Regions from separate parts of the Rhodococcus jostii RHA1 genome, predicted to be linked through region 2. Evidence: riboswitches for the same ligand, from Rfam matches in the RefSeq annotation. Region 2 holds a riboswitch; each other region holds the start of a gene.
What was found. A riboswitch is a leader RNA that binds a small molecule or an ion and turns the genes downstream of it on or off. The one in region 2 is predicted to bind thiamine pyrophosphate.

Region 1: another riboswitch for thiamine pyrophosphate. It lies ahead of RHA1_RS07770 (TenA family protein); the one in region 2 lies ahead of thiO (glycine oxidase ThiO).
Region 3: another riboswitch for thiamine pyrophosphate. It lies ahead of RHA1_RS23940 (3-oxoacyl-ACP reductase); the one in region 2 lies ahead of thiO (glycine oxidase ThiO).

The regions. Positions count from the first base shown of each region.
Region 1 is NC_008268.1:1,674,998-1,685,542, forward strand. It holds gene RHA1_RS07730 (FAD-binding oxidoreductase) at 195-1,568, shown strand; gene RHA1_RS07735 (glycoside hydrolase family 183 protein) at 1,751-2,869, shown strand; gene RHA1_RS07740 (GNAT family N-acetyltransferase) at 2,935-3,210, shown strand; gene RHA1_RS07745 (DUF3558 domain-containing protein) at 3,194-3,736, shown strand; gene RHA1_RS07750 (DUF3558 domain-containing protein) at 3,733-4,266, shown strand; gene RHA1_RS07755 (MFS transporter) at 4,350-5,591, shown strand; gene RHA1_RS07760 (carboxylesterase/lipase family protein) at 5,584-7,137, opposite strand; gene RHA1_RS07765 (NUDIX hydrolase) at 7,250-7,927, shown strand; TPP riboswitch at 7,985-8,080, shown strand; gene RHA1_RS07770 (TenA family protein) at 8,074-8,796, shown strand; gene RHA1_RS07775 (ABC transporter substrate-binding protein) at 8,781-9,821, shown strand; gene RHA1_RS07780 (ABC transporter permease) at 9,799-10,545, shown strand, end outside.
Region 2 is NC_008268.1:2,298,208-2,308,752, reverse strand. It holds gene RHA1_RS10720 (acetate kinase) at 1-1,018, shown strand, start outside; gene RHA1_RS10715 (serine/threonine-protein kinase) at 1,022-3,343, opposite strand; gene RHA1_RS10710 (glutamate ABC transporter substrate-binding protein) at 3,352-4,332, opposite strand; gene RHA1_RS10705 (GlnX family signal transduction membrane protein) at 4,329-5,690, opposite strand; gene RHA1_RS10700 (NUDIX hydrolase) at 5,836-6,594, shown strand; gene thiE (thiamine phosphate synthase) at 6,595-7,293, opposite strand; TPP riboswitch at 7,318-7,430, shown strand; gene thiO (glycine oxidase ThiO) at 7,429-8,496, shown strand; gene thiS (sulfur carrier protein ThiS) at 8,499-8,723, shown strand; gene RHA1_RS10680 (thiazole synthase) at 8,716-9,483, shown strand; gene RHA1_RS10675 (ABC transporter ATP-binding protein) at 9,597-10,538, shown strand; gene RHA1_RS10670 (ABC transporter permease) at 10,538-10,545, shown strand, end outside.
Region 3 is NC_008268.1:5,161,000-5,171,544, forward strand. It holds gene RHA1_RS23910 (CYTH and CHAD domain-containing protein) at 1-143, opposite strand, end outside; gene RHA1_RS23915 (pseudouridine synthase) at 189-1,088, opposite strand; gene RHA1_RS23920 (CocE/NonD family hydrolase) at 1,228-3,270, shown strand; gene RHA1_RS23925 (oxidoreductase) at 3,311-4,189, shown strand; gene RHA1_RS23930 (organic hydroperoxide resistance protein) at 4,211-4,633, opposite strand; gene RHA1_RS23935 (MarR family winged helix-turn-helix transcriptional regulator) at 4,630-5,088, opposite strand; TPP riboswitch at 5,162-5,266, shown strand; gene RHA1_RS23940 (3-oxoacyl-ACP reductase) at 5,315-6,079, shown strand; gene RHA1_RS23945 (LLM class flavin-dependent oxidoreductase) at 6,081-7,376, shown strand; gene RHA1_RS23950 (CitMHS family transporter) at 7,497-8,900, shown strand; partial or broken gene RHA1_RS23955 (hypothetical protein) at 8,902-9,083, opposite strand; gene RHA1_RS23960 (histone-like nucleoid-structuring protein Lsr2) at 9,224-9,568, shown strand; gene RHA1_RS23965 (C40 family peptidase) at 9,637-10,041, opposite strand; gene RHA1_RS23970 (hypothetical protein) at 10,324-10,545, shown strand.

The sequences.
Region 1 (10,545 bases), 620 kb from region 2:
CGTGAGACTCCTACGCGTAAGTAACTAACAGATGGACTATTGGGGTGTCGCTTCTGCACCGAACGTCCAGGTTGGAGCGATATCCGAACAATCGGGTCGGAATCGGTTCAGTTGGACGTCTGACCAATTCGAGGACACCGGCGGCCCGCTGGGTTACCGTCGGGGCGCCCGACACCCGCATTTCAGGAGTCACGATGACGGTCACCGACGACGCACTCGCGACGCTCGCCGCCGCGCTCCCCCAGGGGTGCCTCGTCACCGATCCGGACATCCTGGTCTCCTATCGCCAGGACTGGGCGCGCGACCCCGACGCCGTCCGCCCCCTCGCCGTCGCCCGCCCCGCGACCACCGAGGACGTCCAGGTGGTGATGCGCTGGGCGACCGAGCACCGGGTCCCCGTGATCCCGCGCGGTGCGGGATCCGGGCTCAGCGGCGGCGCCACCGCCGTAGCGGGGTGCGTCGTGGTCAGCACCGAGCGCATGCGCCGGATCGATGTGGACCCGGTGACACGGATCGCCGTCGTCGAACCGGGACTGCTCAACGCGGAGGTCAAGGCCGCCGCCGCCGAGCACGGACTCTGGTACCCACCGGATCCGTCGTCGTTCGAGATGTGTTCGATCGGCGGCAACGTCGCGACCAACGCCGGCGGGCTGTGCTGCGTCAAGTACGGCGTCACCACCGACTACGTCCTCGCGCTGCGCGTGGTCCTCGCGGACGGGACGGACGTGCGCCTGGGCGGGCCGCGTCTGAAGGACGTGGCCGGCCTGTCGCTGACCAAGCTGTTCGTCGGGAGCGAGGGAACCCTCGGCATCGTCACGGAGGCGACGCTGAGGCTGATCCCGGCCCAGCCGCCGTCGAGCACCCTCGTCGCGTCGTTCGCCTCCGTCCAGGCCGCCGCCGACACGGTGCTGGCCATCACCCGCACGCTGCGGCCGTCGATGCTCGAGTTCATGGATCGCGCCTCGATCGGCGCCGTCGAGGACGCGCTGAAGATGGGCCTGGACCGGACGGCGGAGGCGATGCTCATCGCCCGCTCGGACGCGCCCGGTGCGATTGCGGCCGAAGAGATTTCCGTGATGGCGGACGCGTGCACGGCGAACGGCGCATCCGAGGTGTTCACCACCGACGACCCCGAGGAGGGCGAAGCCTTCGCCGCGGCAAGACGATTCGCGATCCCCGCGGTCGAGAGACTCGGCAGCCTGCTCCTCGAGGACGTCGGGGTCCCACTCCCGAAACTGCCTGCGCTGGTGGAGGGAATCGCTGCCATCTCCCGCGAGCGTGACGTGATGGTGGCGGTGATCGCGCACGCGGGCGACGGAAACACGCACCCGCTCATCGTGTTCGACCCTGAGGACGCCGCGATGGCCGAGCGTGCTCACCTCGCCTTCGGCGAGATCATGGACCTCGCAATCTCTCTCGGCGGCACGATCACCGGCGAGCACGGCGTCGGCCGGCTGAAGAAGGCCTGGCTGCCCGACCAGTTGGGCGAGGACGTCATGGAATTGACGCATCGAATCAAGAACGCACTGGACCCGCTGGGGATCCTCAACCCCGGAGCGATTCTGTAGCTACGCCGGCGGGATGCGAGACCCAATGGTTACCCAAGGGACTGGTGTGGCAGGTGAGGTATTGCTAGCGTGACCGGACCCGACTCGATTCCTCGCAGAGAGGTGCGCTCGTGACCAGACTCCGCCGTGTCGCCTCCCTGGCGATGCCCGCCTTACTTGCTTCTACCTGCACGTTTTTCACGATGACGCCCCCCGTCGCGACGGCGGCGCCGTGCCTCGGCGGAACCGGCAGCCTCGGATCGAGCGGCTCCAACCAGGGCATCAACCCCATTCCCTGGCTCAACGGAAGCGACGGTCGCCTTCCCGAGTTGCGTGGCAAAACTCAGGCTATCGCGCACATCACCGGACCGCGCAGCTCCAACGACACGATCGGCAGGTTCCGGGTGCTCGGCACCGACCTCGGCATCATGTGGGACAACGGCGGCGGTGAGATCCTCACCGCGTTCGGTGACACCGTCGGGCTGAGCGACAACCCGCTGTGCGGTCTGGTCGGCGACTGGCGCAGCAACATCCTGTTGCGCAGCTCCGACAAGGACCTCACCGACGGGATGCGCATCGACAATTCCCCGGTCGATACCCCGAACCATTCCAAGGAGATCATCCAGAGCAAGAAGATCCCGGGTGTGGAGCAGACCGTCATCCCCACCACCGGCATCTCGGTCGGCGAGGGTCCCGGCGCGACGCAGTACATCAACTACATGTCCGTGCGGAGCTGGGGTGCCCCCGGCGAGTGGGACACCAACGCGTCCGGCATCGCGTACTCCGTGGACAACGGCGAGAACTGGGTCACCGATCCCCTGACGCTGCGGCCCAACGTGCCCGGCACGGGCGCCGAGAACTTCCAGATGGGCTCGTACGTCAAGCACGACGGGTTCGTCTACGGGTTCGGCACGCCGTCGGGTCGTTCCGGCGACGCCCGGTTGTCGCGGGTGAAGGAAGCGGACATCCGGAACCTCACGTTGTACGAGTACTGGGACGGCAAGGCGTGGGCGAAGGCCAACGCCACCGTCGCCGCACCCGTCATACCCGGACCCGTCAGCGAGTTGTCGGTGCAGTTCAACCAGTACCTCGGTCAGTTCGTGGCGATGTACACCGATGCCGGCAATTCGGTGGTCATGCGCCGGTCCGACCACCTCGAATCCGGCTGGAGCGAACCCGAGGTGCTGGTGAGCAGCCGGGACGTGCCCGAGCTGTACGGCGCTTACATGCACCCGTGGTCGCAGGGATCCGATCTGTATTTCCTGGCCACCACCTGGTCGGACTACAACGTCATGCTGCTGCGCACCAACCTCGCGGACTGACGGTAATCTGCGAGTGACAGCGTGCGCGGGTCAGCGCGCACGCCACACGAGCAGAGGAGCGGTCTGTGGCGGCCACGGTGGAGCACGACGTGTCGGAATCCCGGTTCGAGATCTACCTCGACGGCCAGCTGGCCGGATACGCCGACTATTTCGAGCGGAACGGTGCCCGCGACTTCCACCACACCGTCACGTACCCCCAGTTCCGCGGTCAGGGTCTGGCCGCGGAAGTGGTGAAGGCCGCCCTCGACGACACGAAGGCCAGCGGGCTCACCGTGATTCCGTCGTGCTCGTACGTCGAGAAGTACATCGCCGAGAATCCGAGCTATGCGGAGCTCGTCTGATCCGGTCCGCCTGACCGTCCGCGCGTCGTGTCTGGTCGCCGCGGCGGTCGTGCTGGCCGGCTGCGGTGCCGGCGACGGTTCCGAGACCGATCCGGCGGTGTCCACCCAGACCACGGCGGTGGCCGCGCAGCCCGGCGCGTTCGTGGGTGAATGCGGATCGCTGACCGACGCGGAGGTGTACGAGCGCGCCGGGATCACCGCGCTCACCCCGGTGTCGCGCAACGGCATCAAGTGCCGGTGGGAAGCGGACGGCGGCGAACGGTACGTGATGTTCACCTGGTACCGCGGCAGCCCCATCGACCGGGAGCGGTCGGTGGCCAAGGGCATCGGTCACGAGGTCCACGACCTCGAGATCGCCGGGCACCGCGGGTTCTCCTCGCAGAACGTCGGATTCTGCGAGGTCGCGCTCGGCACGGGTTCCGACTTCGTGCACTGGCTGGTCCGCTACGGCACGGCCACCGCACCCTCCGATCCGTGCGCGGCCCCCACCGCGCTCGGCCGGCTGACGTTGGAGAAGGTCAAGTGAGCGCCGGCCGCCGGGTCGCCGCGGCGCTGGCGTCGGCGTCGGCGATGATCCTGGCCGGCTGCGGCACCTCCGTCACCGGTAGTCCCCTGCCCGAGGGCGCCGCAACCACCGACGACGGCGGCTCGCCGCAGTTCGACAAACTCCTCCGCGAGTGCGACGCCGTCCCCAACGACAAGATCGCGGAGACCCTCCACGGCGCCGGCATCGACCAGTACTTCTTCGGCGCGGTGTGCATGTGGACGGTGTCGTCCGCCGCCGGTTCGATCGACGTCACGTTCGGCTGGTTCGAGAACAACTCGCTGCAACGCGAGCGGAGTGTGGCGGATGGGCTGGGCTACCAGGTGGAAACAACGTCGATCGCGGGCACGTCGGCGTTCAGCGCCCGGCGTCCGGGTGATTCGGCGACGTGCGGGATCACCGCCGCCTACTCGGGCGTCATCACCTGGTGGGTGCAGCAGCGGTCGGGCACCGGCGACCCGTGCGACGGAGCGCGTACCCTCGCCGAACTGACCCTGCAACGCAACCAGTAGCGGCCGAAATTCGCTCGCGGTGGCCCCGACCTCGCTGTTAGCGTCGAAGGACTACCGATCGAGCCGACCAGAGGACCCTTGCCGTGACCGCCACCGAGACGGCTGTGACTCGCCGGTTCGGGCCCCTGATCCTCCTGAACCTCGCGACGCTGTTCTCGTCCACCGGCAACGGCATCGCGATCGTCGTGCTGCCCTGGCTCGTGCTCGAGAGGACAGGTCGCGCGTCCGACGCCGCGATCGTCGCGGGCGCGGCCACCCTTCCGCTGCTGGTGTCGAGCCTGTTCGCGGGCACGTTCGTCGACCTGTTCGGACGTCGTCGCACGTCGATGATCTCCGACTGCCTGTCCGCCCTGTCCGTGGCGGCCATCCCGGTGATCGCGAACACGACGGGCCTCACCGTCACGGTGATCGCCGTCCTCGCCGCGATCGGCGCCGCGTTCGATCCGGCCGGAATTGCGGCGCGGGAGTCGATGCTGCCGGCCGCCACGAAGTCCGCGGGCTGGTCACTCGACCGGATGAACAGCCTCTACGAGGCCAACTACAACGTGGCGTATCTCGTCGGACCGGGCATCGGCGGTGTCCTCATCGCGACGGTGGGTGCGGTGAACACGTTGTGGGTCACCGCCGTCGGCTTCGTGCTGTCCGTGGTGACCATCGCGTTCCTGCGACTGGAGAACGCCGGCAGACCCGACACCTCCACGCGCCCGACGTCCATCTGGCACGGCACGCTCGAGGGCCTGAAGTTCGTGTGGCACAACCGGCTCCTGCGCACGATCGCTCTCGTCGACATGGCGGTGGTCGCGCTGTACATGCCCGTCGAGTCGGTGGTGTTCCCGGTGTACTTCACCGAACTCGACAAGCCCGCGCAACTGGGTTCGGTGCTGATGGCACTCAGTATCGGCGGTGTGGTGGGTGCCCTCGCGTACGGACCGCTCGCGCCGTACGTGTCGCGCAGGATGCTGATGGTGGTGGCGGTGACGGTGCTGGGCGCGGCCATGGTCGCGATGGCGTTCCTGCCGCCGCTGTGGGCGATTCTGGCGCTGGCCCTCCTCCAGGGTCTCGTGTTCGGTCCGGTCGGCCCGATCGCCAACTACGCCATGCAAACTCGCAGTCCGGAGCACATGCGGGGGCGCGTCACCGGGGTCATGACGTCCACCGCGTACGCCGCGGGTCCGCTGGGTTACCTGCTGGCCGGTCCGCTCCTCGACAAGTGGGGAATTCAGCCGACGTTCTTCGTGCTCGCGATCCCGGTCCTGATCATCGGGCTGGCCTGCTTCGCGCTGCCCGTTCTGAAGGAACTGGACGACAAGGTGCCCGTCAGTTGAAGCCCATGACGTCGTTGCCCCAGGCGATCCGCATCTCGTGGTCGGGGTCCTTCACGAGGGTGTCCGCGCCGTCGATCAGCAACGTCGAGCGGTTCTCCTCGTCGTAGGGGGCCCAGTGTTTGGACCCGTCCAGCGCGGCGGGGACACCGTGTCGCGCGAACGCGAGCCACCGGCGCTGGATCCGGCCCGACACCTCGAGCGCCGTCTTCCGGCCGCCGAGCCAGAACGTCGGGTCGATGTTGAGGGTGTCGAAATTGCCGAAGACGTACGGGAGTTCGGTGGCGTGGCCGGCTCCGATGCGCGCGGCCTTGAGCATCGGCGTGGCCTGATCGAACCGGTACATCCAGGTCGGCGAGTGCCTGCTGTGGGCGTCGGCCACCCACAGGGCGGGCATCCGGAACGCGGCGTCCCGCGACATCGCGAGCGCGCCCTTCGGCTTTCCGCGGTCCGGGTACGCCGACAGGATGTCGGCGAGGCGGGCGGCGGGCAGTTCGGGGTGATCGGCCGCGATCGCCCTCAGCATCTCCTGCACCGAATCCGACGTGACCGGCAGCAGAGGCGATTTCATGAACTTGAAGATCGACGACTCGTCCTTGTTGGAACCGATGATGAGAGGGATGCGGTGGGAGTGGCCCTTCTGGAACGCGGCCACCGGATAGCGGGGCAGGAAGTCGCGGTCCACCACGGGCGCCATGGCGAGCGTGCCCGGAATCCTCGTCGGCACCTCGTTGACGAGTGTGTCGCTGGCCTCTATCACCGTGCGGTACGGAAGGTGCAGCAGTGTGTCGATCTGCGCGGGTTCCACCTCGAGGATGTCGAGGAACTGTTTCGCGACGGTGGCCGCCCGCTCGCTCCCGTAGACCGACGTGGCGGGCGGGCTCTGGGCGATCGCGCGGTGGAAGAGCCCCTCCGCGCTCGGACACGTCATCAGCGTGGTGATCGATCCAGCCCCGGACGACTCCCCGAACACCGTCACCTCGTCCGGGTCACCGCCGAACGACGCGATGTTGTCGCGCACCCATTCGAGGGCCGCGACCTGGTCACGCAGCCCGCAGTTGGTCTCGAACACCCGCTCGGCCGTCGAGAACGACGACAGGTCGAGGAAGCCGAGCGCTCCCACCCGGTAGTTGAACGAGACCAGCACGACGTCGCCGAGAGTAGACAGGATGCGCCCGTTGTAGATGCCCTGAGCTGCTGTTCCCAGGCAGTAGGCACCGCCGTGGATCCACACCATCACCGGCCGCGGGGTGCCGTCGGGTTTCGGGGCCCAGACGTTGACGGACAGGCAGTCCTCGTCCATCTCGAGTCCGGCATCGATGGGGACGGCGGTGCCGTGCCCCTGCGGCGCCATCGGGCCGAAGTCGACGCAGTCGCGCACACCGTCCCACGGTGTGGGCGGGGCCGGGGCGCGGAACCGCAGATCGCCGACGGGGGCCGCGGCGAACGGAATGCCCTTCCACGCGTAGACGTCGCCCTCGGGGTAGCCACGCACCTCACCGTCCCGGGCGCGGACGACGAGCGTGTCGCCGGACTTGTCGACCTCCACGGACGAATCTCCTCACGCAGCACGTTCCGGGAATCTCTCGCCAAACTACCAACGATGAGTAGGCAGTACCGATCGAACGCGACATAGATCAACAGTGCGCTAACATTCCCGCGTGGCCGCATGGACCGATTCCGGGGGCAAGAGCCTCCTCGACTACCCGCGCCCGTCCGTGGCGGTCGACGTCGCCGTCCTCACCGTCGACGGCCCGGAACTGAAAGTTCTTGTGGTTCCGGATCGTTCGGGCCGGCTCGCCCTCCCCGGCACGTTTCTCCACGAGGGTGAGCGACTGCGGGACGCCGCCGAGCGGTGCCTGCGGATCAAGGCCGGCCTGACGGGCACCGAATTCCATCAGCTGGCGATGCTGGACGATCCCGGCCGCGACGATCGCGGGTGGGTGCTGTCGATGACGCACGGCGCCGCGCTGCCCCGCACGGCGCTCCCCCGCGACACGATGTTGATCACCGTCGACGACGACCGGGTGACGCAGGACCTGGCGTTCGACCACGCGGACGGCGTCACCCTCGCCGTCGCCGACCTGAGAGAGCGATACGCGCGGGCCGTCGACCCGTCCGGCCTGGCCGGCGACACGTTCACGGTGCTCGAACTCCGCCGGGTGTACGAGGTGGTGTTCGGGCGTCCCCTGCCGAAGGACTCGTTCCGCCGGCACCTGATGCCGGCCCTCGAGAACACCGGTGACATGGCCGTCGTCGGGACCGGCCGGCCCGCGGAGATCTACCGGCGCGGACCCGCACCCCTTCCGCCGAGCGCGGCCGCGTTCCTCGCCGGCTGAGCCCCTCCACCGACCCGGGCCTTTCCGCCCGCGGCAGGGCCGGTGCTAGGGTCGGCTTGTTCTGACACGGGGTGCTCCGCACGGGCGGGGCTGAGAACACACCCGGGAACCTGCTCAGGTAATGCTGACGAAGGGATGTCAACGTTGTGAATAGCTCTGTCCAAGATGCTGCCGGCGCCGGCCAGCACGCCCGATTCACGGACCACTTGTGGGACCGGACCAAGGTGCTGCGCGAGGCGATCGACGAACTCGAGTTCCTGCGCCGCCTCGGCGACGGAACGCTGCCGCTGGACGTGTTCCGCACGTACATCGAGCAGGATTTCCTGTACCTGACCGGGTACGCGAAGGCCCTCTCACTGGTGGCCGCGCACGCGCCGGGCCCGGTCGAGGCCGGCTTCTGGGCGGGTTCGGCCGCCGAGGCCGCCACGGTCGAGGCCACGCTGCACCAGAATCTGCTGACCAGCGGACAACTCCCCGAGTCGGACGTGGAGCCGCTGCATTCGCCGGCCTGCCTCGGGTACATCTCCTACCTGACGGCCGTCGCCGCCACCGAGCCGTACGCGGTGGCCGCCGCGGCGGTGCTGCCCTGCTTCTGGATCTACGCCGACGTCGGGCACCGGCTCGCGGCGAGCGCCCGCGAGGTGCTTTCCGCCGACCCGTCGCACCCGTACGCACAGTGGGTGACCACCTACGACGCGGAGGAGTTCCACGCCGCCGTCGCGAGGGCCCGCGAACTCGTGGATGCCGCGGCCGAGGCCGCGACCGACGCCCAGCGCGAGGCGATGACGGAGGCGTTCGTGATCGCCAGCCGCTACGAACTCATGTTCTGGGACACCGCTCTCAACAAGCAGGAATGGCCGGCGTCGTGACACTCTTCTCTCGTACCAAGCGCGCTGCCACCGCAGCCATCGTCCTGGTCTCCGCCCTGTCGCTGCTCACCGGTTGCGCCGGTGACTCGCAGTCCGGCGACACCATCCGGTTCGCACTCGACTGGACACCGAACACCAACCACACCGGCCTGTTCGTCGCCCAGCAGGAAGGCTGGTTCGCGGACGCCGGCCTCGATGTGCAGGTGCTGCCCTACAACGACACCTCGCCCGACACCCTGGTCGACGCCGGTAACGCGGAGTTCGGGGTGAGCTTCCAGAGTTCCGCGACGTTCTCGAAGGCCGCGGGCGCACAGACCACGTCGGTGATGGCTCCGCTGCAGCACTGGGCGACGGGCATCGCGGTGAAGGCGGATCGCGCCGACATCACCCGCCCCCGGGATCTGGACGGCAAGATCTACGCCGGGTTCGCGGATCCGGACGGCGAGGAGACGCTGAAGCAGATCATCCGGAACGACGGCGGCAAGGGCGAATTCACCACCGTCACGCTCGGCACCTCGGCGTACGAGGCCGTGTACTCCGGCACCGCCGACTTCACCGTCTCGTTCTTCGGCTGGGAGGGCATCGAGGCCGAGCACCAGGGCACCCCGATGCGCTACTTCCACTACACCGACTACGGCTTCCCGGATGCGTACGCGCTCGTCATCGAGGGCAACGAGCAATGGATGGCCGACCATCCCGAGCAGGCCCGCAAGTTCGTCCAGGCCCTGCAGCGCGGATACCAGTTCGCCGCCGACCGGCCGGACGAGGCCGCGCAGATCCTGATCGACGCCAACCCCGGCGCCTTCACCGACGAGTCCCTCGTGCGGGAGAGCCAGCAGATGCTGTCCTCCGAGTACATGAAGGACAGTTCCGGCAAGGTCGGGACCCAGACGGCCGAGCAGTGGGCGGGGTACTCCGGTTTCCTGTTCAAGCACGGCCTGCTCACCGGCCCCGACGGGGCACCGCTGACCACGGAACCCGACTGGTCGACGTATTTCACCAATGAGTACCTCACTCAGCCCTGACCCGAGTCTGCGCACTACGGCCCCGGGCACCTCCCCGCTGCTGCGGCGGGTGCTGCCCGCGGTCGTGGTCGTGGCACTGCTGGTCGTCGCGTGGCAGGTGTACGTGACGGTCAGCGATATCCGGCCGCAGGTGCTGCCGTCGCCGCTGCGGGTGGTCCAGCAGGGTTGGCGGGCGCGGGACGCCATCTCCGGTCACGCCTCCGCGACACTGCAGGTGACGCTGATCGGGTTCGCCGTCTCCCTGCTCTTCGCGTGGGCCCTCGCGGTGCTCGTGGACTTCTCCCCGTGGCTGCGACGCGCGTTCGTTCCACTGTTCGTCGTGTCGCAGACGCTGCCGATCATCGCGATCGCGCCGCTGATGATCATCTGGTTCGGATTCGGTCTGCTGCCGAAGATTCTCGTGATCGCCCTCGCCACGTTCTTCCCGATGACGATCGGACTGATCGAGGGTTTCGCCGCGGCCGACCGGGAGGCGGGCGCGTTGTTGCGCAGCATGGGCGCCTCACGGTGGCAGGAATTCCGCTACGTGCGGCTTCCGTCGGCGATCCCCCGGTTCTTCACGGCCCTGCGCATCGGCATCACGTACGCCGTGGTGGGTGCCGTGTTCGCCGAATACGTCGGGGCCACGTCCGGTCTCGGCATCTACATGGCGACGCAGAAGAACTCCTTCCGCACCGACCTCGTGCTGGCGGCGGTGCTCGTGACCGCCGTGATCAGCGTCAGC
Region 2 (10,545 bases):
CGCCGACCACCGGGCCGGGCTGAAGATGGTGTCGGACATCGTCGCCGAGGTGGGCCGACCGCTGAGGGAGGCGGGGATCGTCGCGGTCGGTCATCGCATCGTCCACGGCGGCGACGTGTTCTTCGAACCCACGATCATCGACGACGCGGTGGTGCAGTCCATTTCGGAACTCTCGAACCTTGCCCCACTGCACAATCCGGCGAATGTGATCGGGATCGAGGTGGCGCGGGAGGAGCTGCCGGACATCCCGCACGTCGCGGTGTTCGACACCGCGTTCTTCCACACCCTGCCCGCGGAGGCGTCGACGTATGCGATCGACCGGCAGGTCGCGAAGGAGCACTCCATCCGGCGGTACGGCTTCCACGGCACGTCGCACCAGTACGTGTCGGCCCAGGCGGCCGAGTTACTCGGCAGGGATCTGTCCGAGCTGAACCAGATCGTGTTGCACCTGGGGAACGGTGCCTCGGCGTCCGCGATCCGCGGGGGACGGGCCGTCGACACGAGCATGGGGCTGACCCCGCTCGAGGGGCTCGTCATGGGCACGCGGTCCGGGGACGTCGATCCCGGTGTCATCCTGCACCTGCACCGCAGCGGGATGGGTGTCGATCAGATCGACGACCTCCTGAACCGGCACTCCGGACTCAAAGGCCTGTCGGGGGTCAACGACTTCCGGGCGCTCCTGACGCTCGTCGGCGAGGGCGACGAGGCCGCGGCGTTGGCGTACGACGTGTACGTGCACCGACTCCGCAAGTACATCGGCGCCTACCTGGTGGAACTGGGCGGCGTCGACGTCATCACGTTCACCGGAGGAGTCGGCGAGAACAATGTCGACGTCCGCCGCGACAGCCTGGCCGGGCTGGGGCGCCTCGGCATCGTCGTCGACGACGACCGCAACCGCGCGGATTCCCGGGACGCACGACGTATCTCGGCGGACGAGTCCGACGTGGAGGTGCTGGTCGTGCCCACCAACGAGGAGTTCGCGATCGCCCGTGCTGCGGCGGACCTGATCGGGGCCTGAGCGTTACAGCAGGCTCTTGGGCCGGATGGCGTTGGCGAGATCCACCAGCGTGTACCGGTGAGTGCGCTCGGGGGCGTTGCGGGCCAGCGCCCGCAGGCCTGCCTCGGCACCCTTGCGGAGGCCCCGTTCGGTGAACGGCACACCGAGGATCTGTTCGCGTTCCGTCGCCGACGTGTGACCGGCACGCATCCAGTCCAGTGCGGTGCCCAAGACGAGCGTGCGCATCTGCAGTGCCCGGCTCTCCTCGGGTGCGAGCGCGGCGACACGGAGTGCGGCCTCCCGGAGGGCTGCTTCGTCGATCTCCTCGATCGGCTTGCCGGACAACAGCATCAGCACACTCGTCATCCGGGCCATGGTGAAGTGCCGGGAGGTCGCGGGAACCTGATCGAGGGCGGCGATGGCGCCGGGTAGGTCGCCGCGTTGGGTGAGTTGCCGCGCCAGCCCGAATGCCGCACTCACCATGCTGTGGTCGGTCCGCCACACCGTCCGGTAGTACTTCTCGGCGAACGTCCGCCACTGATGGGGATCGGAACTCTCCCAGTGCTGCAGAATCAGTTCGGCGGTGGCGGCCAGAGCAAGCTTGGGAGCCGTCTCCCCGGGCATCGCCTTCAGCACGGATTCGAAGCGGGAGAACGCCGTCTCGTATTCGCCGTCGATGAGCGTCGCGAGTCCGGCGTACCAGTCGACGCGCCAGTTCCCGCCCATGTCGCCCTCCACGGCGCGGAGGAGTTCGGTGGCGGTGGCGGCGTCACCGAGATCGAGGTGCGCCTTGATCTCGGCGAGTGTGAGTTCCCGGGAGAACGACACGTCGAGGTCGCCGACGACTCGTTCGATACCGTTCTCGCGCGCGTGCCGAATGGACTCCAGTGTCTGCTGCGGTTCGCTGTGCACCGCGGCGGCCAGGAGTGGGGCGTTGGGATCGGTCGGGTCGATCAGGGGCACCGCCAACGCCTGCGCCACGGAGTGCGGATCGAGATTCTCGTCCCGTTCGACGCCGTCGACGTACACGTCGGTCTGCTCGACGGCCTCGTTCGTGCCGAACGTCGTTCTCTGCTTGCTGAACACGGTCGACAGTCCGGGATGCTCCTCACCGGTCTGCTGCGCGAGCACCTCCCGCAGTACCGCTGTGAGCTGACCCGCCATCTCCTCGGCGGACGCGAAACGCCGGCTCGGATCGGGGTCGGTTGCGCGCAACAGGAGTCGGTGGAAGAACTCGTATTCCGCGAGGAGCGGCGCCTGCTCGGGGGACGGGATCCCGTCGAGGTACCGGCCCTTGTCGGACGGCATGTCGAGCGTCAGGACGGCGAGTGTGCGCCCCACCGTGTAGATGTCGGACGCCACGGTCGGGCCGGTCTTGACGATCTCCGGCGCCTGAAACCCGGGTGTGCCGTACAGGTAGCCGTAGTCCTCGATGCCCGCGACGGCCCCGAGGTCGATCAATTTGAGGGCGTCCTCGGTGACCATCACGTTGTCCGGTTTGAGGTCGTTGTACACCAGGCCGGTGGAGTGCAGATATGCCAGTGCGGGAAGGATTTCGAGCACGTAGGCGATGGCCTGCTCGACCGGCATGCGCTCGGGCTTCTCGTGCGTCGACAGGACGTCCCGCAGCGAGTGACCGCCCACGTACTCCATGACGATGTACCCCATCGGGGTCCCGTCCGATCGGGGATGCTCCACGAAGTTGAAGATCTTCACGATGCTCGGGTGGGCCACCTCGGCGAGGAACTGGCGTTCGGCGACGGCCACGGCCTGAGCCTCGGCGTCGCCGAAGTGCAACAGGCCCTTGAGAACCACCCACCGGTCGCTGACGTTGCGATCGATGGCCAGGTAGATCCAGCCGAGGCCGCCGTGCGCGATGCAGCCCTGCACCTCGTACTGGCCGCCGATAAACTCGTTCGGGCCGAGAAGCGGCCGGAAGTCGTACGTGGCTCCGCACGAGGGGCACAGACCGAACTCGGAGCCCTCGGACGTGGCACTGGTGCGGCCGACCGGTTTGTTGCATTTCCAGCAGAAGCGCTTGCTCTCGGGGACTTTCGGGTCGGTCATCACGGCGGACGCCGGGTCGAGCGTCTTCACGACGGGAACCTCGACGAGACCGCCGCCGAGTCGCAGGCGCTGCCCGGACCGGGTGCGCGGTGAGCGCGTCGAGCGGCCGGTGCCGGACGCGCCGGACGGCCGGGACGTCGGCGTCGCCTGGGTGGCCGGACCCTCGTCCGGTTCTTCCCGGACCGCGGCCTGCGTGGCCTCCTCCTCCGGCTCCCGGACGGCGGCCTGGGTGGCGATGTCCGGGTCGGTGGACTCCGGGTTCTTCGAATGTTGCGGCATGCGTCCCCTCAGTCCTGGTACACGGCGGACGGCGGGGCGGGGGACGGCCCCAGCATCGACAGCCAGTGGTCGTACATCCTGGTCCAGGTACCGTCGCGGCGGATCCGTTCGAGCGTGCCGTTGACGAACCGCACCAGGTCCTCGTTCGCCTTGGTGATGCCGACGCCGTACGGCTCGGCGCCCATGCTGTCTCCGACGATCTCGAGATACGGGTCCTGGGACGCCAGGCCGGCGAGGATGGTGTCGTCGGTGCTCACCGCATCGACCTGCCGTTGTTGCAGGACCACCAGGCAATCCGACCACATGGGGACCGTCAGGATGTCCGCGGTGGGCGCCACCTGCTGCAGCCGTGTCAGCGACGTCGTGCCGCGGACGACGCAGACCCGCTTCCCGTCCAGGTCGGCGGCGCTGCGGATCGGGGAGCCCTTCACGACGAGAACCCGCTGCTGTGCCTCGAAGTACTCGGAGGAGAACGCCACCCGTTCCTTCCGGTCGCAGGTGATGGTCATCGTCTTGGCCACGATGTCGACCATCGACTCCTGAAGTGCCTTCTCGCGATTCGCCGACGTGAGGATGCGGTACTCCAGCCGGTCGGGATCGCCGAACAGGTCCCGTGCGATCTCCCGGGCGATGTCGACGTCGAAGCCCTGGACGGCCCCGGTCGCCGGATCGCGGAAACTCATCAGATTGCTGCCCGTGTCGAGGCCGACGACCAGACGCCCCCGCGCGCGGATGGCGTCGACCGTCGGCATCGGCGGTGCGGCGTCGGTGTCGGGGAACGGGCGCAGGCTCGCGGTGGGATCGCCGCAGTCCTTCTCCGGGGTCGGTGGCGCAGCGCTCGTCTCGGGCGCCGGCGTCGCGGCCGCGGGTAGCGGGGGCTCGGTGTACGACACGCTCGGCGATCCGACGTGCGCCGGACTCGACTCGGCGCACCCGCCGATCAGCAACGTGGCCGCCACCAGCACCAGCGCGATCCGGCGCCCCCTCACTGGTATTCCCGCAACCGAGGCCACAACCCGATGATAATTCCGCCGAACGCGATGAGCGTCAGGACGAGGGCACCGGAACCGAGCGCGGTCAGCACGCGGGCCGCGGATTCGACATGCGACCGCAGACGGTCGCGGGCGGTGCCGATTCCGTCGGTGAGCGCGTCGTCGACGGCGGTGAACTGCGCCGCGGAATCCGACGGTCCCGGTCCGATGGCGACCGTTGCCGCCGAGGCGAAGTCGCCCTTGGCGAGGATCTCGTTCATGCGGTCGTGCGCCGAGGACCAGAGCGTCCACGCCTCCTGCGCCCGCGCCACCTCGTCGTGGCCGACCGCGCGGTCGCCGTCGTGGGGGTAGCTCGACAGCAGGGTGTCGAGCTGACCGGACTTGTCCTCGAAGACGGCGTCGTAGTCGCCGTTCGAGTCGCGGCGGACCAGTTTGAGGGTCTCCTCGGTGCGGGCCTGCTGGGCGAGGATGCGGGCGGCGGTCAACTCGTGCATCGGGCGGGCGCCCTCGGTCAGTGCCCGCTTGGTGTCGACGGAGGAGACCAGACCGGCGACCAGCATCCACACCAGGAGGATCGCCGTGCACGACGACGCCACGATCAGCCCGAGATTGAACGTGCGCCGACTGAGTCTCGCGATGACTATCTGGGCGACGAGCAGCGCGACGAGTGCGACGAGGATCAGGATCAGCGCCAGCCAGGGTGGGCGAGAGTAGTCCCGTTGCGTGTCCGCGACGGCGGCTTCCTGCTGGGCGTGCAACTGCTGCGCCATCGGCAGCATGCTCGTCTGCATCAGCGTGGACGCCTCGCTGAGGTAGGCCGCGCCGACGGGATGGCCGGTGCGATTGTTGGCCCGTGCGGTCTCGACGAGACCGGCGTAGACGCTGAGGTCGCTGGAGATGGAGGCGAGCAGTCGGCGGCTGTCCACGTCGCTCGCCGCGAGACCGCCCGACGCGTACACGAGGTCGGCGGAGGCGGTGCCGATCGCCTGCGCGTAGGTGTCGCGGAGTTCGGGAGGTTCGAGACCGCCGGAGATGAACGCCGTCGTGGCCGCGGCGTCCGCCACGGACAGGGCGCTGTAGAGGTTCTGCGCCGAGAACGACAGCGGTTCGGTCTCCGCGAGGACACTGTCGAGGGTGGCTTCCCTGCTGTTCGCCGTCGAGGCGGCCACCAACCCGGCTGTGAGTGTGAGCAGAATCAGGAGGGCGCCGAGGGCGGTGAGCTTGGCGGGAGTCGATGCGAGGAACGCGCGCAGTTCCTTGCGGCGCGCCACCGCGGGGTCGACGTCGTCGTCCGCGGCGGCAGACAATGCGCGGCTGCCGTGGGGTTCGATCGACGGTGCCTCACGCAGAACCACCTCGCACCCCTCCCGTGTCATGGCCGCACCTTGTGGGGAGCATATAAGCAGCGGTCGGTTCACGACTGCCGACGGGCAGTTCCGGAAGAAACCGTTAGTGTGAGGGAACTGCAGGGAGACCCATCAGGTCGGACAGGGGTAGTCGATGCGTGGTGACGGTGACGGCTGGGCAACCGGGCCGGACGGCAGTCGTCATTGGGGCAAGCACGGTGCGGCCGGGTTGTTGCTGCGTGCGCCGCTCCCGGACGAGACGCCGGCCGTGCTGCTACAGCACCGTGCGGCCTGGAGTCACCAGGGTGGCACGTGGGCGCTGCCCGGCGGTGCCCGGGACAGCCACGAGACCACCACCCACGCCGCGGTACGCGAAGCGCACGAGGAAGCCGGCATCGAGAGCGCGGCCATCCGCGTCCGCACCGAGGTCGTCACGATGAAGGCCGCGAGCGGCTGGAGTTACACCACGGTGATCGCCGACGCGGAGCGCCCGCTGCCCACCGTCGCGAACGGCGAGAGCACCGAACTGCGCTGGGTGCGGGAAACCGACGTGGCCGGGCTGCCGCTGCACCCGGGATTCGAAGCGGGGTGGCCGCAACTGCGCACCACGGAGGTGCGTTTGCTGCTCGACCGGCACGACGTGCTGGGCGAACGCGGCGCGCTGGCGCAGTTGTCGAAGGCCCTGCCCCGCACGGTGCACCTGCCCGACGGCACCTACGGGTGGTTGCCGCGCGTCGAGGTGCTCGAAGCCCTGGACGCGGTCGGCCGCAGCGCCGAACCGGCCGGCCACGGCACCACGCTGGGAACGGTGACGGCCGTCGTCACCACCGACCCCGACCTGATCGAACAGTTGCCGGCCACCGTCGTCGTCCTGCCGCCCGCCACGGTGCTGGACTGGCTGGACCAGCCGTAACTACGCGTTCTGCTGCAACAGGGCGGACAGCGAGCGCGCGGCGGCCTGCGGGTCGCGGGCCTCGGTGATGGCCCGCACGACGACGATGCGGGAGGCCCCCGCGGCGAGGATCTCCGGAACGCGGGACTCGTCGATGCCGCCGATCGCGAACCACGGGCGGTTCGGCTCCGAGTCGGCGGTCGATCGCACCAGATCGATGCCCGACGCGGTCCGCCCCGGCTTGGTGGGGGTGGCCCACACCGGTCCGGTGCAGAAGTAGTCGACGCCGTCCTCGATCGCCGCGAGACTGGCCTGCGCGCGACTGTGGGTGGAGCGGCCGATCAGGACATCGGAACCCACCACGGTCCGTGCGTACGGGACGGGCAGGTCGCCCTGGCCGAGGTGCAGCACGTCGGCCCCGGCCGCCAGCGCCATGTCGGCGCGGTCGTTGACCGCGAGCAGCGCTCCGTGCCGCCTGGCCGCGGCCGCGAGCACCGACAGTGCCGCCAGTTCGTCCCGGGCGTCCATCGTGCCGAACTTCTTCTCTCCGGCCGAGCCCTTGTCGCGGAGCTGGATGATGTCGACGCCGCCGGACAGCGCGGCCTCGGCGAACTGCGCCAGGTCGCCCTTCTCGCGCCGAGCATCGGTGCACAGGTACAAACGTGCTGTTCCGAGGCGGCGCCGACGGTCCGTGAGGTTGCTGTGATGCGAGGTGGTCACGGCATGACGGTAGCCTCTACGGTGAAAGTGCAACACGGGAGTCCCGGGGAACGTGGGGCTGAGAGGGGCTCACGCCGAGCCCGACCGTCATACCTGACCCGGATCATGCCGGCGCAGGAAGTGAGGTGGAGTTCAATGGCGAGATCGGTATCCGTCGTCGGAGGCGGAGTGATCGGCCTGTCCATTGCGTGGCGAGCAGCCCGCAACGGCTGGTCGGTTCGGCTGTACGACCCGTCGATCGGTTCGGGGGCGTCCTGGGTGGCGGGCGGCATGCTCGCCCCGTTGTCCGAGGGCTGGCCCGGCGAGGAGAGCGTCCTCGAACTGGGAAGCGCGTCGCTCGACCGGTGGCCCGAATTCGGGAAGGAACTCGAGGCCGGGGCCGGCGTCGAGCTGTTCACGTCGCAGAGTTCGCTCACCGTCGCGCTGGACGGCGCCGACGCGGAGGACCTGCGGACCATCGCCGAATGGGTGGGTGCCCAGGGGCGGGAACTGCAGATCCTGAGCCGTGTGGAAGTCCGCGCGCTCGAGCCGATGCTGGGGCGCGGAGTCAGGTTGGGACTCTTGGCCGTCGACGAACTGGCCGTGGACAACAGGCTGCTGTTGCAGGCGTTGCAACGGTGCGCGGTCGACGCCGGAGTGGAGCTGATCGGGGAGGCCGTGCACAGCCTCGACCGGCTGGGCACCGACCAGATCGTCGTCACCGCGGGCATCGCGTCGCCGGCCCTGTGGCCCGGGCTTCCGGTTCGCCCGGTGAAGGGCGAGATCCTGCGGTTGCGCTCGCGTCCCGGGGTGACCCCCGCGCCGGGCCGCACCATCCGCGGCAGTGTGCACGGCAGGCCCGCCTACCTGGTGCCGCGGGCCGACGGCATCGTCGTCGGTGCCACCCAGTACGAGTCGGGCAACGACACGCAGGTCACGGTGGCCGGCGTGCGCGACCTGATCGCCGATGCCGAAGCGCTGATGCCCGCCATCGGCGAGTACGAACTGCGCGAGACCTCGGCGGGTCTGCGTCCGATGACTCCGGACAACCTGCCGCTGATCGGTCGGGTGTCCGATCGGGTCGTGGTGGCGACGGGACACGGCCGTAACGGCATCCTGCTCACCCCGGTGACCGCCGACGCGACGGTGGCATTGTTGGAGGGCTCGGCACTGGTCGAGGCGAAAGCCGCCGACCCCGAACGTTTCGAGAAAGTAGCGAGGTAGAGATGAGTGAGCAGCAAGTAGTGGTGCCGATCGGCATCAGCGTCAACGGCGAGGACCACGAGTTCACGGAACCGTTGACCGTCACCGGGCTGCTGGAGGTGCTGAACCTGCCCACCAAGGGCATCGCGGTGGCAGTCAACGGCGCCGTGTTCCCGCGCGCCCGGTGGGACGAGCTCGTGGTCCGGGGCTGGGAGATCGAGATCCTCACGGCGGTGCAGGGTGGCTGACGCGACGCCCGGCGTGCAGAAGGGCCTCACGATCGCGGGCCGCACGTTCGGTTCACGGTTGATCATGGGCACCGGCGGCGCAGCCAACCTCACGGTGCTCGAAGAGGCGCTCGTCGCGTCCGGCACCGAGCTGACCACGGTCGCGATGCGCCGCGTCGACGCCGCAGGCGGCACCGGTGTGCTGGACCTGCTGCGCCGGCTCGACATCGCGCCGCTGCCCAACACCGCCGGGTGTCGCGGTGCGGCCGAGGCGGTGCTGACGGCGCAACTCGCCCGTGAGGCACTCGAGACCGACTGGGTGAAGCTCGAGGTCATCGCCGACGAACGCACCCTGATGCCCGACGCCATCGAGTTGGTCAGCGCTGCAGAGCAACTGGTCGACGACGGTTTCGTCGTCCTGCCGTACACCACCGACGACCCGGTGCTGGCCCGCAGGCTCGAGGACGCCGGCTGCGTGGCCGTGATGCCGCTGGGTTCGCCGATCGGCACCGGGCTCGGTATCGCGAACCCGCACAACATCGAGATGATCGTGGACGGTGCAGGGGTCCCCGTCATCCTCGACGCCGGCATCGGGACCGCCAGCGACGCGACCCTCGCGATGGAACTCGGCTGCGACGCCGTACTGCTGGCCACGGCTGTGACCAGGGCGAAGGACCCGGCACTCATGGCGTCGGCGATGCGCGGGGCCGTGGTGGCGGGTTACGAGGCACGTCACGCAGGCCGCATTCCCAAGCGGTTCTGGGCTCAGGCGTCGTCGTAGTTCTCGGGGTCGCGTCGGGGTCTCGCTCAGGGTCCGACCGGTACCAGGGGACGAGTCGGGTGTAGACCTGCGGCCGATGCGCGACGGCCGCAGGTTCGGGCATCCTTCTCACCATGATTGAAGTGAGGGGACTTTCGAAGACCTTCGGTGCGACGAAGGCGGTGGACAACCTGACGTTCAACGTGAAGCCGGGTATGGTCACCGGCTTCCTCGGCCCGAACGGTGCAGGCAAATCGACGACCATGCGCATGATCCTCGGGCTGGACCGCCCCACGGCGGGCAGCGCGTTGATCGACGGCAAGCCGTACAGCGACCTGGTGCAGCCGCTGCGGACGGTGGGGGCGCTGCTCGACGCGAAATGGGTGCACCCCAACCGCTCGGCCCGCGCCCACCTGCAGTGGATGGCGGCGTCCAACTCGTTGCCGAAGAGCCGGGTCGATGAGGTGCTGCACCTCGTCGGGCTCACCGAGGTGGCCGGGAAGAAGGCTGGCGGGTTCTCGCTGGGCATGTCCCAGCGTCTGGGCCTGGCCGCCACGCTCCTCGGCGACCCGAAGGTGCTGCTGTTCGACGAGCCGGTGAACGGGCTCGACCCGGAGGGCATCGTCTGGATCCGGAAGTTCATGCAGCGCCTCGCGGCGGAGGGACGCACCGTGCTGGTGTCGAGTCACCTGCTGTCCGAGATGGCGCTCACCGCCGAACATCTGGTGGTCATCGGCCGGGGGCGGCTGATTGCCGACACCACCGTGTCCGAGTTCGTCAGCAAGTCGTCGGAATCGACGGTGCGCGTGCGGAGCCCACAGCTGGACGCGCTGCGTAGCGCGCTCACGTCCAACGGGCTCACCGTGCGTGAGGACGGATCGGACGGGCAGCAGGCGCTCGTCGTGGTGGATTCGTCGACGGACGTCGTCGGCGGGATCGCCGGTTCGCAGGGCATCGTCCTGCACGAGTTGGCATCTCAGCGCGGATCGCTGGAGGACGCCTTCATGAAGTTGACCGGAGACGACGTGCAGTACCACGCAGAGGGCGTCGAAGATGTGATGAGGGGTGCACTGTAATGGCTGT
Region 3 (10,545 bases), 2.9 Mb from region 2:
TCGTAGTACAGGGCGGACAGCTGGATCGAGTCGAGCAGAGGTTCGCCGTCCACACCGGGCAGTCCCGAGAGGCTGGGTATCTGCTGCTCCGAACCGGCCTCGTACTTGCGTTCCACTTCGGAGACGGATGTCGCGGTACTCATGTCACCATCCTTCCGGCTGAGCGGGCCGGGGGAAAGAAGCCGAGGTCAGCTCGGCCAGTCGAGGCTACGGACGCTCGCGAAGCGTCGCGTGACTCCGGAGTAGGGGTCGACGAACTCGACGGACCGGGCCAGCAGCCGCAGCGGCGTCGAATAGTCGTCGGCGGCAACGTCGTAGAAGTCGGGATAGAAGTTGTCGCCGTGGATCGGGATGCCGAGCGAACTCATGTGCAACCGCAACTGGTGCGTCTTGCCGGTGTGCGGCAGCAGCCGGTACCGGGCCGCGTCGCCGTGGATCTCGAGAAGTTCGATGCGGCTTTCGCTGTTCGCGGGACCGTCCATCTCGTACGCCTTCAAGACGCCCCGCTCCTTGACGATTCGACTGCGGACGGTGGCGGGGAGCCGGAGATCGGGGTCGTAACGGGCGACCGCCTCGTACTCCTTGACCACCCGGCGCTGATCGAACAGCGACTGGTAGTCGCGCCGGACCTCCCGCCGCACCGTGAAGATCAGCACCCCGGCGGTCAACCGGTCGAGCCGGTGCGCGGGTGTCAGTTCCGGAAGGTCGAAGTCTCGGCGCAACCGGACCAGCGCCGACTCCGCGACGTACGCGCCGCGCGGCGTGCTGGCCAGGAAGTGGGGCTTGTCCACGACGAGGAGATCCTCGTCGCGGTGCAGGATCTCGATGTCGAACGGGACCCGCTTCTCGACCGGCGGATCCCGGTACAGGTACACGAATTTGCGGGGTGCGAACGGGGTGGCCTCGGTGATCGGCTGCCCACGCTCGTCGACGACTTCCGCTGCGGCGACCTTCTCGCGGAGGCGGGTTTCGTCGTGCGGAAAACGTGCGACCAGGTACTCGAGCACGGTGGGCCACGCGCCGACGTCCGGCATCCTCAGCCGCGTCGGGTTGAGGCCGTCGCGGACGGGAAGCGGGGCGTCGGGCACCTCGTCACGGTAGTCGACAGGCTGCGGAAATCCGTCGTTGACCGCCGGGGGACTCGAGGTTACTATCCGGTAAGTTTGTGACGCGGGCCACCCTGACTGGCCGCTGAGGCGCGTCATCGGGATTTCACGGGGGTTCGAAGTGATCGTGCGTCGATGGGCGTTTCGACCGGGCGCGGTGGCAGTCGCTCTGGCGGTGGGGGTGGGGCTCGCGGTGGTGCCCACGGTGACGGCGTCGGCGGATCCGACGGGTGGGGCGGCCGGGGCCGCGTGGACCGCGGCGGTCGACGCGCCGCCCGAGTACCCGGTGATCGCGATCGACTGGGACGTCCCCATCACCATGAGCGACGGAACGGTGCTGAAGGCCAACGTCTATCGCCCCGCGGACGCCTCCGGCACGCCGATCGACACCAGGATGCCGTCGGTTCTGGGCGTCACGCCGTACACGAAGCTGGTCGGCAACGTCGTCGATTCCGTGTTCGCGGTGCCGGGACTCGAGGACACGGTCGTCGACCTGGTGAACTCGTTCGATCTCGCCGGCACCCCGTTCGACGGTGTCGGGGAAGCGGCGAAGGTGCTCACCGGTGGCGGCATGCGCGTCTTCGGCATCAACCGCGACCTCATCCGGAACGGGTACACCCAGGTGGTGGTCGATGCCCGGGGCACCGGCTTCTCCCAGGGGGAATGGCAGGCGCTCGGTCCGCTCGAGCAGCAGGACTCCGTCGAGATCATCGACTGGATGAGCAAGCAGGGATGGTCCGACGGCAGGGTCGGCATGGCGGGGGTGTCCTATTCGGGAATCAACTCGCTGCAGGCCGCGGGGCATCAGCCGCCGGCATTGAAGGCCATCTTCCCGACCGAACCGGGCAACGATCTGCTCCGCGACATCGTCGGAACGGGCGGTGGTCTCGGTGTGGGATTCATGCCGCTGTGGCTGTCGCTGGTCAACGGTCTCAAGTTCGTTCCCGACATCCAGGCCATCGCGCAGGGGCGTTTCGACCAGCGGTGGCTGCAGGATCGGTTGCGGGATCCGCTGACGCTCTTCCCCGCGCTGATCGAGGCCATGACCGCGCCGGACATCAACGGTCTCGACCCTGGCACGCTGCGGGTGGCGCAGGACGGCCAGTTCTACGAGGAGCGGAAGGCGCAGGCCGCGAACATCGAGGTGCCGACGATGCTCTACGGCGCGTGGCACGACATCTTCGCGAACAGCGAGCCGCGGGTCTACAACGACATCCCGCTGCCCGCCGGGGAGAAGCAGCTGATCATGAGCGACGCCTACCACATCTCGTTCGGGGGCGGCTTCGGTGAGCAGGGTGCCCCGCCGCGACTCGACGTCCTCGAACGCGCCTGGTTCGACAAGTGGCTGAAGGGCATCGACAACGGCATCGACGAGTACGGTCCGGTCACGCTGTATCAGCAGGGCAACGGCTGGACCACCACCGATCAGTTCCCGCGGGCGGGTGTCGACTACCAGCGGATGTACCTGTCGGGTGTCTCCAGCGGCACCGCCGGGCACGCCGCCCACGACGGCAGCCTGGTGTCGGCGAAACCCGGCGACGCGGCACAGCTCACCGTCGCACCCGGACTTCGCGGGCTCTGTTCCCGCGACGGCGCGCAGGGCACCGCAGGCGCGGCCGTCGTCTTCGGATCGGTGTGCAGCAAGGACTCCCGGTTCGCCGAGGCCGAGGGACTGACGTTCACCAGTGCCCCGGTCACGCAGCCGACCGAGCTGTCGGGTCCGGTCAATCTGCACCTCGAAACCGTGCTCGACGCCCCGGACGGATTCTGGGCGGTGACGCTCAACGACGTCGCACCGGACGGCACGTCGACTCCGCTCACCAACGGCGCTCTCACCGCTTCCATGCGGGCCGTGGACGATTCGAAGAGCACCAAGTCGGCGAACGGCGACTACACCGAACCGCACCACTCTCTGACGGTGGACGCCCGTCAGCCGCTGGTCCCGGGTGAAGTGACACCGGTCGATATCAACTTCGTGCCCACCGACGCGGTCCTCGAACCGGGGCATCGGCTGCGCGTCGACGTGTACGCGGGCAGCGTCCCCCGGTACCTGCCGCTCGGACCGATGCTGGCCGACAGCCAACTGAAGCCGCAGCACGTCGCGTTGTCCCCGGATCGCCCGAGTTTCCTCAATCTGCCGCTGGTCGGAGCGCAGGCGTGGTGAAAGGTTCACGCCATGTCCCGAGATCCGTAGGGTTGACGCCATGACCAAGTGGACAGCTTCGGACATCGTCGATCAGAGCGGCCGCACGTTCGTCGTCACGGGCGCCAACAGTGGTCTGGGGGAGGTGGCCGCGCGGGCTCTGGGCAAGGCTGGCGCGCACGTCGTGCTGGCCTGTCGTAACACCCACAAGGGGGAGGTCGTCGCCCGGTCGATCGGTGACAACGCCGAGGTGCGCCGCCTCGATCTGTCCGACCTCGCCTCGGTGCGCGAGTTCGCCGCCGGCGTCGAGTCCGTCGACGTGCTCGTGAACAACGCCGGCGTGATGGCGGTGCCGCAGCGCACGACCGCCGACGGATTCGAAATGCAGATCGGCACAAACCATCTCGGGCACTTCGCGTTGACCGGCCTGCTGCTCGACAAGATCACCGACCGGGTCGCCACCATGTCGAGTGCCGCACATCAGGCGGGAACAATTCACCTCGACGACCTCAACTGGGAACGCCGCAAGTACAACCGCTGGAGCGCGTACGGACAGTCGAAGCTCGCGAATCTGCTGTTCACGTACGAGTTGCAGCGCAGGCTGTCCGCGGCGGGGTCACCCGTCAAAGCGGTGGCCGCGCACCCCGGTTACGCGTCGACCAATCTGCAGGCCCACACCGAGTCGGTGCAGGACAAGCTGATGGCCGTCGGCAACCGGATCTTCGCGCAGTCGGCGGAGATGGGGGCGCTGCCGATGCTGTACGCGGCCACCGCACCCGACGTGATCGGCGGCAGCTACATCGGGCCGGACGGCCTGTTCGAGCAGCGTGGCCACCCGAAGGTGGTGGGCTCCAACAAGAAGTCGCGGGACGAGCACACCGCGGGGGCGTTGTGGTCTCTGTCGGAGGACCTGACGGGCGTCGAGTTCACGTTCCGGTGACCCGACGCCCGTGAGGGTCTCTCAGTCTTCGGTGACCTCGAGGGTGACGTCGATGTTGCCGCGGGTGGCGTTGGAGTAGGGGCACACCTGGTGTGCCTTCTCGGTCAGTTCGAGCGCCTCGGCGCGGGGCAGGTGGGGGAGGGAGACCTCGAGGGTGACGGCGAGACCGAAGCCGCCGCCGTCCGTGGCGCCGATGCCGACGCGGGCGCCGACGGCGGAGTCGGCGACGTTCGCCTTCGCCTGACGGGCGACCAGCTGGAGTGCGGAGTGGAAGCAGGCCGCGTATCCGGCGGCGAACAACTGCTCAGGGTTGGTGCCGTCGCCGGACCCGCCCATCTCGGTGGGGATCGCGAGATTCAGGTCGAGCCGGCCGTCGGACGTGCGGGCGTGGCCGTTGCGGCCTTCTCCGGTGGCGAGAGCCTCGGCGGTGTAGACGATCTTCATGGTTTCTTCTCTCCTGTAGGGGTGTTGAAGCGGTGGAGCGATTCGGTGAGCTGCGACAGGGTGTCCCGCAGGGCGACGAGTTCGTCGACCTCCATTCCTGTCGACTGAGCGAGTTCCGCGGGGATGCCCTCCGCGGCGGCGCGGAGGGCCGCGCCCTTTTCGGTGAGGTGGATCCCGACCCGGCGCTCGTCGGCCGAGGAGCGCCGGCGTTCGACCAGGCCCAGGGTGTCGAGCCGCTTGAGCAGTGGCGACAGCGTGCCGGTGTCGAGTTCGAGGGCGTCGCAGATCTCACGTACTCCGCGGCCGTCCTGTTCCCAGAGCACCAGCAGCACGAGGTACTGCGGGTAGGTCACTCCCAGCGAGTCGAGCATCGACCGGTATCTCGCCGTCATGGCGCGGGAAGCCGAGTACAGCGCGAAGCACACCTGGCGGTCGAGGGCGAGGTTGTCGGTCACCACTGAATAGTTGCACACAACTAGGTTGTGCACAATAGAAAAAGGTCAACCGGTGAGGGGGCTTACACTGTTGGCCAGTGACACGGGGTGCTGCCCGGCGACGAGCCGGGCGGCTGAGACCACACCCGTCGAACCTGAACTGGGTAATGCCGGCGAAGGGATGTCGCGGAGACGGCCGTATGCGCTCATCCGATGTCTCGTCGCCGACCGAACGGAAGGTGACAGCATGCAGCTCGACAAGCAGATCGTCCTGGTGACCGGCGGTGGGCGGGGCCTCGGCGCCGCCATCGTGCGGTCGTTCGCGGCGCAGAACGCGCGGGTGATCGTGAACTACCGGAACAGCCGGGATGCGGCCGAGGAACTCGCGGCGTCCCTGGGCGCGGACCGTGCGGTCGCGCTCCGGGCCGATGTCACCGACGCCGAACAGGTGGCGGCGCTGTTCTCCGCGGCGGAGGAGCACTTCGGTTCCCCGGTGACCACGGTGATCAACAACGCGCTCGCCGACTTCTCCTTCAACGGCGACGCACGCGACAAGGCGGACGTCATCACATGGGAGTCCTTCGACTCGCAGCTGCGTGGCAGCGTGAAGGCGACATTGCACACGACGCAGGCCGCGCTGCCGGGAATGCGTTCGCTCGGGTTCGGCCGGATCGTGAACATCGGCACCAACCTGTTCCAGAACCCTGTCGTCCCGTACCACGACTACACGGCCGCCAAGGCCGCGGCGCTGTCGCTGACCCGCACCCTCGCCGCCGACCTCGGTCCCGACGGCATCACCGTCAACATGGTCTCGGGCGGGCTGCTCCGCACCACCGACGCGAGCGCCGCCACTCCCGACGAGGTGTTCGACCTCATCGCGGCGAGCACCCCGCTGCAGCGCGTCACCACCCCGGACGAATTCGCCGACGCGGTGCTGTTCTTCGCGTCCCCGTGGTCGCGGTCGGTGACCGGCCAGAACCTCGTCGTCGACGGCGGACTGGTCAAGGACTGACATGACCGACGCCCGGCAACTGCACTTCAACGCATTCCTCTACAGCTGCGGGCACCACGGTGCCGCGTGGCGGCACCCCTCGTCCCCGGTGGAGCGACTCTGCGACATCGCCTACTACGAGGAGTTGGCGCAGATCGCGGAGCGGGGCTGCCTCGACGCGGTGTTCTTCGCGGACGGGCATTCGGTGCGCGACCCCGCATCCGGAGGCATGTGGTTCCTCGAACCGCTCACCGCGCTGTCCGCGATGGCGCGGGCGACGGAGCGGGTCGGACTGGTGACGACGGTGTCCACTACGTTCTACACACCGTTCCACGCCGCCCGGATGCTGGCGTCGCTCGACCACATCAGCGGCGGCCGCGTCGGCTGGAACGTGGTGACGTCGATGTTCGACGCCGAAGCGCGCAACCACGGGCTCGACGAGATGCCGCCGCACGACGAACGCTATTCGCGTGCCGCGGAATTCGTCGACGTGGCACTCGCTCTGTGGGATTCGTGGGGGCCCGACGCGCTCGTACTCGACCGGGACGGCATCTTCGCGGACCCGGCCGAGGTGAAGGCGGTCGAGCATCGGGGCAAGCACTTTCTCGTGGACGGTCCGCTGAACGTGCCGCGCTCGCCGCAGGGTCGTCCCGTGCTGTTCCAGGCGGGCGCGTCCGATCAGGGCCGCGACCTGGCCGCCCGGTGCGCCGAGGGAATCTACGCCGTCGCCTACGACCTCACGGCCGCGCAGAGCTACTACGACGACGTGAAGCGGCGCATCCGCGCGGCAGGCCGCGACGCCGACGCGGTGACCGTGATGCCCGGTCTCGTGACCTACGTCGGCTCCACCACCGAGGAGGCCCGACGGAAGAAGGCGGAACTCGACGCGCTCCTGCCCGTCGAACAGTCGCTGGCGCAGTTGTCGATGTTCGTCCAGCAGGACTGCAGTGCCTGGGAATTGGATGCACCCGTTCCCGCGCTGCCGCAGCTGTCGGAGTTCACCGGGCCGCAGGGCCGGTACGACACGATCCTGCGGATCATCGAGAAGGACCGTCCCACCGTGCGGTCGCTGCTGGGCACGTTGGCGGCCGGCGGCGGGCACTGCACCATGATCGGAACCCCGGAATCGATCGCCGACGAGATCGAAACGTGGTTCCGCGACGGCGGGGCCGACGGCTTCAACCTGATGCCGCCGCTCTACCCGAACGGCCTCGCCGACTTCGTCGACGAGGTGATCCCCGTCCTGCAGAAGCGGGGGCTGTTCCGCGCGGAGTATGAGACAGAGACTCTGCGCGACCATCTCCGGGGGCGCCCGTAGTTGCCACCACAAAGAACACAACCTTCTCTAAGTACGCAACAGTGACTGTGAGCGTCCCTCCCCCCGACACTGGCTGTTATCGCGATCACACCACGACGCGAGTTCGGACGAGGAGTGGCAATGCTGGTAGCACTCGGCTTTCTGATGGTGGCCGTGTTCATGTTCCTGATCATGTCCAAACGGGCCACTCCCGTGGTCGGGTTGATCGCCGTCCCGGTCGCATTCGGCATCGCGGCCGGGGCGGGCCTCGGAATCGGCGACATGATCACCGACGGGATCAAGGCGCTGGCACCGACGGCCGCGTTGCTGTTCTTCGCGATCATCTTCTTCGGAATCATGATCGACGTCGGCCTGTTCGACCCGCTGGTGAAACTCATCCTCCGGCTCGTCCGCAACGACCCCATGCGGCTCGTCGTCGGCACCGCGGTGCTCGCGATGGTGGTGTCGCTGGACGGTGACGGATCCACGACGTTCATCATCGTGACGTCCGCGCTGTTGCCGCTGTACATGAAGCTGAAGGTCAGCCCCGTGGTCCTCACGGTGGTCGCCGGCCTGGCGAACGGCGCGATGAACATCGTCCCCTGGGGCGGACCGACGGTCCGGGCCGCCGCCGCACTGGGTATCTCGCCGTCGGACGTGTTCGTCCCGATGATCCCGTCGCTGGTGGTCGGACTGCTCGTCGTGCTGCTGTTCGCCGTGCAGTTGGGCTACAGCGAACGCCGCCGCATCGGCACGCTCGAACTCACCGACGAGCGCCTCCTCGTCTCCGCGGGCTCCGGCCTCCGGCGGTCCGCGACCGGCTCCGGGGGTAACGGCGACGCGCCCCGAACCGGTGGCGGCTCCGGCGATGCCGGATCGGACAACGGCCAGGGCTTCGTCGACGGTCTCGACCCCCAGCGGCCCACGCTGCGCCCGAAGCTGCTGTGGTTCAACGCGCTCGTGACCGTGGCGCTCCTCGTCGTGCTCGTGATGGACGTGCTGCCGATTCCGGTCCTGTTCATGGTGGCCGCATCGATCGCGCTGACGGTGAACTTCCCGCGGGTCAAGGAACAGCAGGAAGCGATCACCCGCCACTCGTCGAGCATCGTCTCCGTGGTCGCGATGGTGTTCGCCGCCGCTGTCCTCACCGGCGTGTTCCAGGGCACCGGAATGGTCGAGGCCATGGCGCAGTGGCTGCTCGAGATCATCCCGGCCTCGCTCGGACCGCACCTGGCCGTCATCACGGGCATCCTGAGCCTGCCGTTCACGTTCTTCATGAGCAACGACGCCTTCTACTTCGGCATCATGCCCGTGCTCGCCGAGACGGCGGCCACGTACGGCATCGAGCCGGTCGAGATGGCCCGCGCATCCATCACCGGCCAGACGTTCCACATGCAGAGCCCCCTCGTCCCGGCCATCCTCCTACTCGTGACCCTGGCGGGTGTCCCGCTGGCGGACCATCACAAGAAGGTGCTGTGGCGCGCAGCGCTGGTGTCGCTGTCGATGCTGGTGATCGGTGTGGTCCTCGGACAGATTCCCTGGTGACCTAGTCCTCTGTGTCGGTGTCGGTGGCGGGCCCCTCGGGGGTCGCGCCACCTTCGCCGCTCCAGTCGGCGCCCGAACTCTTGTCATCCTCGGCCGGATCGGACATCACGTCCTTGTCCGCGCCCGGGGGCGCCGCTGTCGGGTGGTCGTCGTCTTCGGTCCGGATGAATCCTTCGGTGTCATGTCCGACGAATACCCCGACAACGGGGTGCTCCAATCAGGCGGACCCCGTTCTGTAGTTCGAAAACTCCGTCGGGGATTGGCAGGTGAACAATACTTCGACGTAGTGTTCCCCGGGTTATCGACGATGAAGGAGTGGAACTGTGGCGCGGAAAGTTGTTGTCGAACGCATCGACGACATCGACGGAACTCCGATCAAGAACGGTAAGGGGGAGACCATTCCGTTCTCTGTCGACGGCGTCGACTACGAGATCGATCTGAAGGTCAAGAACGCCAGGGAATTCCACAAGACTCTCGACTACTACATCGAACATGCAACTCGGGTCGGTGGAAGGAAGCGTCGGTCGACTCCTGCAGTGGCATCACCGTCGCAGGGGCGTAGCCAGGCGAAGGAAATTCGAGAATGGGCGACGTCGCAGGGGTATGAGTTGTCCACGCGTGGACGTATTCCTGCCGAGATCGAGGAAGCGTACAACGCCGCTCACTGAGCCCATGGCGTCGCGGGTGGTCACGCCTCTGGCCGCTGTTCAGGTCGGCCGGGGGCCGTGGTCGGTTGTCAGTATCGGCGTGCTGCGTGAAATGACATGGAGCTCATGGCTACTCGCGTGACCGGGCGTCCCGGAGCGGGTGCGTGGACGACCGTGTCGTTTCCCGCGTAGATCCCCGCGTGGCCGCCCCCGTAGAAGAGAACGACGTCACCGGGCTGCAGGTTTCTCGCGTCCACGGCGGTCCCGTGTCGGAGTTGCTCGTAGGTAGTGCGCGGAACCGACATGCCGGCCTGCTTGAAGGCCCACTGAACGAGGCCGGAGCTGTCGAAGGCGCGGTGGTCGCCGGCCCCGAGGGTGCACGGGATTCCGATCCTGGACGCGGCGGCGTGGAGGGCCTGGTGTCCCGGCCGAACCCTGGGCGGGCGGAACGTGTGAACCAGGTGATATCCGTGGTTCCCGGTGTGTGGGCTCATGCCGTCGTTGCTCCAGTGCACTCGCTGTGGTGTCGCGTCGCGGAGGACGCCTGTTTACAGAGTGGTCCCGTTGCGGTCCGGGCGCATCGGCTGAACTACCCGGGTACGTGCCTGTCTTCTCTGCCTCCGTCGCCCGGACTCGACGGCCTCCGGGTAAATCATTCGATCTGGTCGGTTTGGTACTCGCGAGTAGTGCAGGCCCCTCGTAACGTCGGACGGGTAATTGTCAGGTCAAAGGGAGTGGTCCGCTACGTCCCGTGGACTGGGATGAAGGAGCGGGCGATGACGGTCAGAGAATCGGCGAACTGTGCTTTCGGTGTCGCACGCTTGGCGTTCGACGCAGGAGCTGCCCTCCTGTCCGTCGCCGTGGCGGTACCGGTCGCCTTCGCTGCGGGCGAGGCGCGATCGATGGCACACGCGGCACGTGGCGACATCACGCCGGCCACCGAACCGTCGGACAGCGAGCACGTGCACGACCTGGGAACCGTCGTCGAACTGATCTAG